2 regions of the Peribacillus sp. NPDC076916 genome follow, and region 2 is predicted to be linked to the other one. Evidence: riboswitches for the same ligand, from Rfam matches in the RefSeq annotation. Region 2 holds a riboswitch; the other holds the start of a gene.
The links. A riboswitch is a leader RNA that binds a small molecule or an ion and turns the genes downstream of it on or off. The one in region 2 is predicted to bind FMN.

Region 1: linked by a shared signal. The riboswitch ahead of ribE (riboflavin synthase) and the one ahead of ACQKFG_RS06380 (ECF transporter S component) in region 2 are both predicted to bind FMN.

What each region holds. Positions count from the first base shown of each region.
Region 1 is NZ_JBNNIU010000005.1:204,529-211,201, reverse strand. It holds gene ACQKFG_RS17760 (ATP-binding protein) at 1-245, shown strand, start outside; gene ACQKFG_RS17755 (DEAD/DEAH box helicase) at 293-1,429, shown strand; partial or broken gene megL (methionine gamma-lyase) at 1,778-2,954, shown strand; gene ACQKFG_RS17745 (TspO/MBR family protein) at 2,968-3,699, opposite strand; FMN riboswitch at 3,902-4,032, shown strand; gene ribE (riboflavin synthase) at 4,179-4,817, shown strand; partial or broken gene ribB (3,4-dihydroxy-2-butanone-4-phosphate synthase) at 4,836-5,474, shown strand; gene ribH (6,7-dimethyl-8-ribityllumazine synthase) at 5,554-6,024, shown strand; gene ACQKFG_RS17725 (oligoribonuclease) at 6,300-6,673, shown strand, end outside.
Region 2 is NZ_JBNNIU010000002.1:275,630-282,302, forward strand. It holds gene ACQKFG_RS06370 (GerMN domain-containing protein) at 1-978, shown strand, start outside; gene serA (phosphoglycerate dehydrogenase) at 1,067-2,641, opposite strand; FMN riboswitch at 2,953-3,089, shown strand; gene ACQKFG_RS06380 (ECF transporter S component) at 3,254-3,835, shown strand; gene ACQKFG_RS06385 (ferredoxin) at 3,957-4,205, opposite strand; gene ACQKFG_RS06390 (helix-turn-helix domain-containing protein) at 4,496-5,557, shown strand; gene ACQKFG_RS06395 (RecQ family ATP-dependent DNA helicase) at 5,560-6,673, shown strand, end outside.

The DNA of each region.
Region 1 (6,673 bases), on a different contig from region 2:
CGCTGCAAACCGTCGATGGACAAGCAATGGTCAGCGTGAGTGATAATGGAATGGGAATGGTGCCCGAGCGTCTTGAACGGATTGGTGAGCCTTTTTATTCGACGAAAGAAAAGGGCACAGGGATCGGGCTAGCAATTTGCCGGAAAATCGTTCATCGGCTTCACGGGGAAATGCATTTTGAAAGTGAGGTAAACAAAGGGACGACGGTTACAATTCGTATTCCATTGGCTACTGGACAAGAATAAATGGTACTATGAAAGATAGGAAAAGTTATATTTTAAAGGAGAAAGATATGAGCGAATTACCTGAATTAGTGAACGATAGAAAAGCATATATACAAGAGGTCTGGAAAAAGTCCGGATTCGGGCAACTTACCCCGATTCAAACGAAAGCGATACCGGTGATTGTCGAGGGAAAAGACATCATGGCCGAATCACCGACTGGTACGGGAAAAACATTAGCATATTTACTGCCATTGCTAGAAAAGGTAGACCCTGAAAAGAAATCGCCCCAAGCTTTGATTTTGGCATCATCACGAGAGCTGGTCATGCAAATCAATGAAGAGATTCGCATTTGGTCAGAGGGAAGCGGCATTACGGGTGCAGCATTCATCGGCGGTGCAAATGTGAAAAGGCAGTTGGACAAACTGAAGAAGCGTCCCCAGGTGATTGCGGGAACACCGGGGCGTATTTACGAATTGATTGCCCAAAAGAAATTGAAGATGCATGAAGTTAAGACGATAGTACTTGATGAAGGTGACCAATTGATCACTCCAGAGCATATGGGAACGATCAATAATATTATCAAAACAACGCTAAAAGACCGGCAAATCATGGTATTTTCAGCGACCTTGCCGGAGGAAACGGAAAAAGCGGCCCGTGGATTCATGAATGAACCCGTAATGATCAAGGTAGATAAGCATGAAAAAATGGAATCAAAGGTGGACCATCTTTACTTTGTTGTTGAGAGACGGGAAAAGTCCAAGATTCTCGAGAAAATCACAAGAATTAAAGATGTGAAGGCCCTTGCCTTCCTGAATGATATAGCAGAGCTGAGCGTCCTACATGAAAAGCTGAGCTATAAAGGTATTGAAATGGGCGTGCTTCATGGTGAATCCAATAAAGTCGACAGGGAGAAAGCGTTGCGGAAGCTTCGTTCGGGAAAATCCCCAATGCTGATAGCAACGGATGTAGCGGCAAGGGGGCTTGATATTAAAGGCCTTACTGCGGTCGTTCATATTGATATGGCCGACAACATCGAACAATATATCCATAGATCTGGGAGAACTGGTCGTGCAGGTGCAGATGGCACTGTCATTTCAATCGTAACGGAAAGAGAAGAGCGAGAGTTGAAAAAAATGGCCCGTGAACTGGAGATTCCATTAACGAGAGTAACCTTCTATGGTGGAAACATTGTAGTAGATGAATGATACGAAAAAAGGGACGGCCATGGCGGCTGTCTTTTTTTTTCGCAAATGCCCGCTAAGATATAAAAATTAAAACGTTGCTCATTGTGCAGAATTCCCAGTAGAAAAGTGCCTGTTATTGCTGAATAAATTGAACCATGGGTGCCTCGGCAAATGGGCCGTTCAAAAAGAAATGATCCAATAAGGATCAGGATATTATCACCTAAAAGCATTTGATATTATAAAAATTGGATTTTGAAATGATTCTAAATTCAGGAGTTCATTAATGGGGGATAAACATGCATGAAAACGCTTCCTTTATATGGTTTTTTGACATATGATAGCAATAGACATAGGTTAGGAGGAGACGGTATGACAGGAAAGTATAAACAGTTTGAAACGGCAGTCATCCATGAAGGATATGACTCGAAGAAGCATTTAGGAAGCTTGGCAACACCCTTATTCCAAACCTCAACATTCACTTTCGAAAATGCCGAGCAAGGGGAAAGGCGTTTTGCCGGTATGGAAGATGGATATATTTATTCTCGCCTTGGAAATCCAACGGTACAAGTACTTGAAGAAAAGATTGCCGCTTTGGAAGGAGGGGAAGCTGGCCTTGCTTTCGGTTCAGGTATGGCTGCCGTTTCAGCAGTGCTTTTTGCGTTAACAAAAACAGATGACCACATCCTGTGCTCACAGGGGCTATATGGTTGTACATTTGGCCTCCTTCAGCTAATGAAAAATAAATACCGCATCACACATGATTTTTGTGAAATGGATTCAGAAGAACAGGTAAGGAAAATGATCCGGCCGGAAACGACCTGCATATATGTGGAAACCCCTATCAATCCGACGATGAAAATGATTGACTTACAGATGGTGGTGAGAGTTGCGAAGGAATATAATGTGACGGTCGTAGTCGATAATACGTTTGCGACTCCCTACCTACAGAGACCGCTTGAAATATGGCTGTGATATCGTCCTTCATAGCGCTACGAAATATCTTTGCGGGCATGGTGATGTCGTTGCAGGCCTTGTCGTCGGTAAGAAGGAATTCATGAATCAAGTAGCCGGGACTACACAGAAGGATATCGGTGGAATCATTTCACCATTCGATGCCTGGTTACTATTACGGGGGCTGAAGACCTTGCCTGTCAGGATGGACCGTCATTCGGCCAATGCAATGGCAATCTTTCAAGAACTTAAGAAACATCCAAAGGTGAAAAAGGTATATTATCCAGGTGATGTAGCTTCACCGGATCATTATATAATGCAAAAACAAATGAAACATGGCGGCGGCCTTATCTCTTTCGAACTGCATGGCACAAAACAGGATGCACAGGAATTCCTCAATAAATTGAAACTTATCAAAATTGCCGTAAGTCTAGGTGATGCTGAAACATTGATCCAGCATCCCGCTACCATGACGCACTCTGCCGTTCCTGAAGATTCACGGGAACAAATGGGCATCAGTGACCAGCTGGTCCGTCTCTCAGTTGGCCTTGAGGCTTGGGAGGATATCTGGCAAGATCTTCAGCAAGCATTTTAGGGTAACATATACCTTATTTGTTCTTCCTATTTTGAATGAAGATGGTGATGGATACGATAAAAGTGATGGCAGCCAGGATATAAGAAATGTCTGTGATTATCGGATAGGCGTCGCTATTTCGTATCCCGATGCCTATGAATGCCCAAACGAATACGAGAGGATAGCACCAATCCCGGTTTTTACCTGCAAAGACAAAGGCCAAGGCTGTTGCTGCAATCAGCAGGACGATCGTCCAGGTTATACGGGAAGCCCCAAAACCGTCCCATTTGATATAGGTGAGGTAATAAGAAATGTCAGCTATGGTTGCAACACTTACCCAGCCTGTATATACGGAAAACGGAAATAGGTCAAAAGTATCATGATCCACTTTTTTCATTCTTGTATATATGACCATTAAAGTAGCCAATAGAGCAATGATAATGAATACGGATAACAAAAAGCGTTCATAGTGCCAAGCCAAAAGCCAAGCGCCATTCAAGACACAGCTTAAAGCAAACCAAGGATAGGATGCCTTATATGCAGGGCTTTTTTGATGTTTACTTAAAAACTGCCTGAATACCCAGATGGCGAGCAGGAAATAGATCAAGCCCCATATGGAAAATACATAACCGGCAGGAGTGAAAAGGACATCCAGTTTATCGGAAATCTCTCCTGATGTTTGGCCGTTCAATGGCAGGAAATTGGCTAAAAAATTCATCGTGACGACGAATAGATAGAAAATCAAGTTAATGATGGAAATAATCATCGGCTTCCTCCTTGTATGAATGGTGATCCTTCTAACCTTATTCCACATATTCAGCCTGGTTAACCTTTTCGGAGCACATCGGGGGTACTTGGAGACATTTTTCCATAAAAAGAGGAAGTTCCTGTAACAATGGAACCATTTAAGGTTAGAAATTTTACTTCTTCACTTTATGGTGATAAAATATTCAAAGATTCATATTATTTTAGTCCTTCGGGGTCGGGTGAAAATCCCAACCGGCGGTGATGAAGAAATTCTAAGCCCGCGAGCCTGATAAAGGCAGGATTTGGTGAGATTCCAAAGCCGACAGTACAGTCTGGATGGGAGAAGGACGTGTGGAACCCAAGTGTATACGTATGCCTAATTTTTCGAAAATGAAAATATTAGGCTTTTTAGGTATACAATTTTTTTCACTCATTTCTCCTGCTAACTCCTTAGGTCATCCTATGGGGTTTTTTATATTTTATAAAAGGGGGAAAAACATGTTTACGGGAATCATTGAGGATATCGGTACCGTGCATTCCTTAAAAAAAGGAAAAAGCAGTATGGAGTTATCGATTCGTTCTGAAAAAATCCTTGAAGATGTGCAACTGGGGGATAGCATTTCAGTCAACGGGGTCTGCTTAACGGTAACATCCTTCACGAAAAGTTTGTTTACGGTCGACGTGATGCCGGAAACGGTCAAAGCTTCCACGATCCGGACATTGAAATTGGGATCACCTGTTAATCTCGAACGAGCAATGAGTGCACAGGGGAGGTTTGGCGGTCATTTTGTTTCAGGTCATATCGACGGAACCGGAACGATCATAAAAAAAGAACGGAAAGAAAATGCCGTATATTATGTAATCCAATTGGATGATGGGCTTGGTACCTTCTGCATTCCAAAAGGTTCCGTGGCCATTGATGGAACAAGCTTGACGATATTTGGGATCGAAAGGAACCTTTTGACTGTATCACTGATTCCATTGACTCATCAGGACACCATATTGGGACAAAAAGCGGCTGGCGATATCGTTAACATCGAAAACGACATGATAGGGAAATATATAATACATCAAATGAAAAATGGCAATCCGAAACCAGGACTGAATTTAGAGTTTTTGGCAGAGCATGGATTCTAATAAAAGGGCGGTGTAATGATGTTCCATACAATAGAAGAGGCAATAGAAGATTTGAAGGCTGGCAAGGTAGTAATCGTATCCGATGATGAAGACCGTGAAAATGAAGGGGATTTTGTAGTGTTGGCCGAAAAGGCGACACCGGAAGCGATTAATTTCATGGCGACCCATGGACGTGGTTTGATTTGTACCACCATCACTGAAGAACTGGCAGCGAAATTGAAACTGCATCCTATGGTAGGTGAAAATACCGACCATCATGGCACTGCTTTTACGGTAAGTGTCGATCATAAAAGCACCTCTACAGGAATCAGTGCTTTTGAACGGTCCTTGACCATCCTTGAACTTCTTAATGAAGATTCTGTCGCTGAAGATTTCCAAAGGCCTGGTCACACTTTTCCGATAGTCGCTAAAGAAGGCGGCGTATTAAGTAGGGCAGGACATACGGAGGCATCGGTGGACTTGGCAAAGTTATGCGGTGCCGCTCCAGCTGGTGTCATTTGTGAAATCATGAATGAAGATGGGTCAATGGCCCGCGTATCCGATTTAGAAGTCATCGCTGATAAATTTAACCTGAAATTCATTACGATAGCCGATTTGATTCGGTATCTTGAACAAAATGATTCAATTGGGAAACAGGAACTTGAACTGAACATCCCTAAAGCTTGAATGATTATTAGAAATTAAATCTTAACGTGAAAGAAATGATATTGTTTTTTAAAATTAGGAGGAATTAGACATGGGGAAAACTATTGAAGCACAATTAATCGGATCAGGATTGAAAGTCGGAATCGTGGTAGGAAGATTTAATGAGTTTATCACAAGCAAGCTTTTAGGAGGGGCATTGGATGGCCTTAAGCGTCATGGCGTTGATGAGAATGATGTTGACATCGCGTGGGTCCCGGGTGCATTTGAACTACCGTTAATTGCTAAGAAACTTGTGAATACAGGTAAATATGATGCTGTAATCGGTCTTGGAACGGTAATCAGGGGTGCCACTTCACATTATGATTATGTCTGCAACGAAGCAGCTAAAGGCATGGCTTCCGTTTCATTGGAAACAGGTGTACCGGTTATCTTTGGTTTGCTGACAACTGAGAATATTGAACAAGCCATTGAACGTGCAGGAACAAAATCAGGTAACAAAGGATATGAAGCTGCGGTTAGTGCCATTGAAATGGCCAACCTCGGAAAATTAATCGAACAATGATTTCACATAAGGAAGCCACAGGGAATAACATTCCTGTGGCTTTTTTTAGTTGTCCAGTTGAAAATACCTTTATTTCAGAGTAATGTGTTTTTAAGTATAAATCATGGAAAATAAAGAACAATTAGGGAATTTCAAAAAAAAAAACGAACAAAAGCATCACGTAATGGAAGCATGATAAAATATGCGGATATGATTATGCTACAATTGTAAAGATTGCAATTGAAATTCATGACTTTAGGGAAAAGTAATTTTATTAGTTATTAGGAGGGGTTTGTGTGTACCATCTCTTTACACATAATGATTTAGATGGAGTCGGCTGTGGCATTGTAGCTAAGCTGGCATTCGGAGAAGATGTAGTGGTCAGTTATAATTCAATTGGGCGCCTTAACCAGAATGTAGGAGCATTTCTTGAGCAGGCTAAGATTGAAGATACATTGATTGTTACTGATCTATCGGTTGATGAAGATAACGAAAAAATGATTACTCAGTTTGTGGAAGATGGAGGAAAGGCACTGCTGATTGATCATCATAAGTCAGCACTGCATTTGAACGAACATGATTGGGCATCTGTAACTGTGGAACAGGAAGATGGTAAACAGACGGCAGCGACATCTCTATTCTATCAGTATGCAGTTGAAAATAAATTGCT
Region 2 (6,673 bases):
TCTCTATCTGAAAATAAGGGAATGGCAGATCTTGAACGCCAGGATGCGAGTAACAAAGAAAATCATTCAGCGGATAGACAGGATAATCAAAAGCCTTCGAGTAAGCAAGCGGAAATCGAATCTAAAGAAAAGGTTTCAGAAATGGAACCCCGAAAAGGGGAAAAGGAAAAAACATTTACACAAGCGATCTATCAAGATGACCTTAAAAATGCATCGATCATAACGATGGGTGTTCCAGATGATCAAATGAATTTCATCGTTCCCATTTCGATTAAACTCAAACATTATGACGAAAGTGATAAACTGAATCAGTTAGTTAATCAAATGTCCGATATGGATGAAGAGCAATATGGGCTATCTGACTATTTTCCACTTGATATAAAAATCAGCCAAGGAAACGATATGACCACTGCTCATATTGATTTTCAAGAAAAAAGCCGACTATTGGATGAAGATACACTTTTTCTCCATTCGATGGAGGAAACGCTTTCCTATAACAATATAGAGAAAATGACATTTTCTACAGATGGTAAGCAAGGTGCCATGTTTGCGCACGCAGGTTATTTAAAAGAGGTGGATATACCTCATCAAAAAAATCGCACATACTTTCTTTACCAAAAGGATGAGTCCTCCCCAAGGTTCCTTGTTCCAAGCAATATGGGTTATCAGGACTTTGAGGAGGCGCTGCAAGCAGGAAAAGGGGAGGCGGACATCGAAGGAATTTCACCTGCAATCCCGCATGACCTGAAATGGGAAAGGATAAGCTCTAATGGAAATCTTGTGATCATTCAATTATCAGATCAAGTTGCCATTGAAAATAGTAAGGAATCCCTTCAAGCTTTAGAAGCCATACTCTTCATTGCCAAGGATTTTGGTTTTGAAAAAGTGAAGTTTGAAAATGCTCCCATTGAAGAGGTAGGCCAGCTGAATTTAACTGAAGACATATTGGTACCCAAAGCACCGAACCAAGTGAATTGAGGTGTGATAAAACACCCGGTCTATGGTTGGCAAAAGCCTCTTGCATTCACAGAAAAAGTGCCCGTTCTGGACGGGCACTTTTTTCTATTTATAATGAAATGCGGGCCATGAATGTAATTTCTTCTGTTTCCATTAAATATTGTTTCATGTTGTCTTCTAATGGTAAATCAAAGCTCAAAACCATGATGGCTTCACCGCCAGCTTCTTTTCGGCCAACCTGCATGGTTGCGATATTCACATCGTGATCACCTAGGACCTTACCTACGTTACCGATTACCCCAGGTTTATCGGTATGCTGGATATAAAGTAAATTCGATTCTGGTTGAAAGTCGATTTTGAAACCATTCAAACTTACAATTCGAGAACCGTAATTTTCGATATAGGTTCCACTGATTGTTAATTCACGGTTGTCACCTTTTACTTTAAGGCTGATCAAATTCGAGTAACCTAAAGAATCCGTAGAGATTTTTTCACCAACGGTTATGCCATGCTCTTTTGCGATCAACAAGGCATTCACTTCATTGACTGATGCATCGACTCTTAATCTGAAAAAGCCAGAGATTAGACTTTTTGTAAGAATCGCTGTATCGAAATCCAATGATTCTCCTGCATACGTAACGGAGATTTCCTGAATGCCTTCATTCATGCACTGAGAAGCAATGGATCCCATTTGCCGAACAAGTTGATAGAAAGGCTGTACCTTTTCAAACACTTCTTTAGATATGGATGGAAGGTTGATTGAACTTGAGACTGGGTTTCCTTCAAAATAGGTCAATACTTCCTGGGCAACCTGTACCGCAACATTTAATTGGGCTTCTTTCGTGGAAGCACCAAGGTGCGGTGTAGCAATGACGCTATCCAGTTCAAGCAGTTTATGGCCAAGTGGAGGTTCTTCGACGAAAACGTCCAGTGCCGCCCCTGCAACATGTCCTTCGACTAACATTTCATATAAATCATCTTCGTCCAGAATTCCACCACGGGCGCAGTTTAGTACATAAACCCCCTTTTTACAGGTAAGCAGTTTTTCTTTATTGATTAATCCTCTAGTATCATTCGTTAGTGGTGTATGAACTGTAATGATGTCTGCTTTAGGAAGCAATTCATCTAACGGCAGGGCCGTTACGGACATTTTCTTTGCACGATCGACTGTCAGGTACGGATCATAGACAATGACATCCATGCCAAACACTTTAGCACGTTTTGCAATTTCCCCTCCGATACGTCCAAAGCCAACTATACCTAATGTTTTACCGCGAAGTTCAGTTCCCGTATATGAAGAACGTTTCCACTCCCCATTCTTCAGTGAAGCATAAGCTTGCGGAATGTGGCGCATTAATGAAGCCATCATCGCAAATGTATGTTCAGCTGTTGAAATGGTATTGCCGTCAGGTGCATTAACCACGACAATCCCGCGTTTTGTCGCTGCCGGGATGTCTATGTTATCAACACCGACACCAGCGCGTGCTATAATTTTTAATTGCGGCATACGGTTCATTAAATCTTCCGAAACCTTCGTTGCACTTCTCACAAGAATTGCATCGATCCGATCTAGTTCGTTTGCAGCTTCCTCTACGGTTTTCTGAATGAGATGAATATTGGATGCCTCTGATAGCGGTCCAAGTCCTTCTGGTTTAATGGCGTCTGCTACTAAAATCCGATACACGTCTAAACACCTTCCTAGGGAAAAGAATTATCTTAAATTTCAGTTAATTTTACAATTGAAATGCTGATTATGTCAATTTGGCTTATCTGGATGTAAGCGCTTAATAACAGGATTTTTCATCTGATTTTTTGATTAATATCGTGATATAAATGGCTTCGTCTTCTTTTGCATAATATAAAAAAATTTTCGCTTATTTGTTTTAAACCATTCATTGCTTACGATCGATATTCATCCTAAATGCATTAATCGAGAGAAAATGCTATCAAAAAAAAGGAATTTCAGATATAATGGGAAGTATAAAAATTTTATAGGTCTATCTTCGGGGCGGGGCGTAATTCCCCACCGGCGGTGATGAAGGAATTTCTTCTTCTAAGCCCGCGAGCCTTACAAGGCAGGATTTGGTGTGATTCCAAAGCCGACAGTATAGTCTGGATGGGAGAAGATGGAGGTTCCTGAGTGCGTTTCAACAGTTATTTGCTGAACGTTTGTTTGATGCAGCCTTTAATTTATCCCTTTAATTCTATTGGAATTAAAGGTTTTTTATTGAGCATCAGCATATTTTGGAACCCAAACCTCTTTTTCAGGTAGATCGGAAAAGAAGGAGAGAGAACTATGAATAAGAACAAAGTGAAAAAAACGGTCACACTTGCGATGATGGGAAGCATTTCTTATTTATTGATGCTTTTAAATTTCCCGTTTCCGGGATTCCCGCCTTTTCTCAATGTCGATTTTAGCGACATACCAGCACTGATGGCGGCATTGATTTTCGGTCCGATGGCTGGAATTCTAGTCGAGTTCATTAAAAACCTTTTGGATTTAGTCATGACTGGGACCATGACTGCTGTACCTGTGGGGCATATCGCTAACTTCATAGCCGGAATACTGTTTGTCTTGCCAACTTATTATGTATTTAAGAAAATCAATTCAAAAAAAGGGATGACGTTCGCTTTACTTGCGGGGACGGTTTCCATGGCAGTATTCATGAGTGTTTTAAACTATTTTGTCTTTTTACCGGCATATACCTTCTTTATGGGATGGGATGCAATGTCGGCGCCAGAGTCAAGAAAGTTCGTTACGACGGCAATCTTGCCTTTCAACGTGATTAAAGGCGTGCTCATCACATCTGTATTCATGTTGCTGTTCATTAAATTACAGACATGGATCAATAAACAAACATTATATAAAAATGCTTAACGGCATTGACGATAGAAATGAAAAAACAACCGGATATCCATATTCGGTTGTTTTTTTATGTTTGTTTTTTTTGTATGAGACAAAAGAAAAAGCCATTCTCGATAGAAAATGGCTTGTACCGTTATTCGAATTTTAGTGCGTCTCCGTCAAATGCTTCGTCAGCAACTTTAATGGAATCCGTTGGGCATCCTTCAAATGCATCCATCATGTCGTCTATAAGTACATCTGGAATTTCAACGATTCCCTCGTTATCGTCAAGGGTAACAAATGCAATCCCTTCGTCATCATAATCATATATATCTGGTGCGGCTGCTCCGCAAGCTCCACAAGCTATGCATGTTTCTTTATCCACAATAGTAAATTTAGCCATGAATATAACCCCTCCTAAGTTGATTAACAACTGATAATCTTTTTATTTCAGATTATTATCTCTTTCTTATTGTAAGACCGAATGCCAAACTTTTCAATAGAAATTGTATTGATAATAACTATCATGTAGCTGAATGTCAACGAAAAGCATCGAAATTATTAACTTGGTTCTTTCCATGGTTCGTCATTTAGTCACATATTTTTCCTTGTATTCATCAATAATAACGGCGATTTTTGCAGTTTTTTGTTACAATGGGGTTATTGGTTAAATGAAACAAGGATGTGAGTCCCATGAATAATTATCTACAGGCCATCATTCTATATGCGATAAAAAAATTTCAAGGCGAACGTTCCATTTATGCTATATACCATATGCTTCAGGGTAAGAAATCGTCACAAACAATCCAGGATGCCCATTTATTCGGCTTAACGGATATTTTTGGGACAATACCCCGATTTACCCGTCAGCAATTAAATCAAAACATTGAACATTTACTTAAGCATGAGATGATTGATTTAACGGATAAATCAGATGCGTATGAAATTAGTATGCAAGGTGAGGGAATGTTAGGCGATTACTTTAAAAAATATCCTTTTCCGGCGTATATAAATGGTTGGAAGTATAACAATATAACCCCGGTTTTCTGGGGAAGGTTAAACTTACTCATTCAAACCATATCCCATATTGTCCACAATGAAAGACGTTTTTATCCGATTCAACGAAATCCCAAAATCCAATACTTCGTAAAGGAATTTTTACATGTCAATCGTCAGGATCGAGCGGTGATTGCCCAACATCTATATGATGAACTGGTATTCCTTTTAGAAAGTCAAAGTGATATGAAACGAGACATTTTCATATTGAGGTTAACCGGAATAAACAGGATTGGACTTACGTTTGAACAGATTGCAAAAAGGAAAGAGATAGAAGAAGAGTATGTTCGCTTTACATTTCTTGACACATTGCATCAAATGCTTGCAGAAATGGAATCGGGAAAGGATTACCCGCTCTTGTCATCATTAACCAATGATTGGAAAAGTAGTGGGAATCCTCAATTGACACAATCCACAAAAACAACTTTACGATACATCCAGGAAGGGAAAAATCTGGATGAAATAGCTGGAATCCGCAGATTGAAGGTCAACACCATCGAAGATCACCTCGTGGAAATTGTCTTATCGGAAAAAGATTTTCCGATTTCCGATTATGTAACTATCGAGGATGAGAGGGACATTGCTGAAGCTATTAAGGAACTTGGTACGAAAAAGCTTAAAGCAATCAAGCAAATGGTCGATAATAAACAAATAAGCTTTTTCCAAATAAGACTTGTACTTGCGAAAATAGGTGAGTGATGATGAACATAGAACGGGTCCTCAAAGAAAAATTCGGATTTAATGAATTCCGCCCTGGACAAAAGGAAGTGGTTGAATCATTGATGTCCGGCCGTCATACCTTAGCGATGCTCCCAACCGGATCAGGTAAATCATTATGTTACCAGCTGCCTGCTTATCTCTTAAATAAGACTGTTCTAATTGTTTCCCCGTTATTATCTTTAATGCAGGATCAAGCAGATCAGCTGAAGATGAGCGGCGAAAAAAGTGTGTTGACCCTCAACTCTTTTTTGACGCTAAATCAAAAAAGGAAAGCTTTTGACCGGTTACATAGTTATCGTTTTATCTTTTTATCCCCTGAAATGCTAAGCCTGGACGGAGTGATAAAATCCTTGAAATCCATAGACATAGGTTTATTCGTCATAGATGAAGCACATTGCATCTCCCAATGGGGGTATGATTTCCGTCCGGATTATTTGAATTTAGGAGAAGTGAGGCGTGAATTGAACAATCCGTTGACTCTTGCCCTGACGGCAACTGCAACCGATGAGGTCCGGAGGGACATCGTTGGTAAACTCAACATTGGGCAGGCCAAGGAAATTGTCTCATCTGTTGATCGGGAAAATATTGCAATTATTGTCGAGCGGATGTTCAGCTACGATGAGAAGCTAGCCCGTGTGCTGGAACTTGTCAAGAAATTTACCGGAAGCGGAATTATTTATTTTTCCTCTAAAAAAGTGGCGGAATCAGTCACTGGGTTTTTACAGGATAACGGGATCGATAGTGTCAATTATTATCACGGTGGAATGGAACAGGAGCAAAGGATGCTCATTCAGCAGCAATTCATTTCCGGCCAGTTGAAAATTATATGTGCGACAAGTGCTTTTGGAATGGGTGTGAATAAATCGGATGTCAGATATGTTGTCCATTTTCATATCCCGTCCACGATGGAAGGGTATCTTCAGGAGATAGGCAGGGCGGGACGAGATCGGAAACAAAGTGTGGCTGTCTTATTATATAGCGAAGGGGATGAAGGGCTTCCCCTGCATTTGATGGAGCAACAGTTGCCTACGGATTCGCAAATCGATGGTGTATGTTCTTTCCTTAATGCATCACACAAAAATATGGCGAATTTGA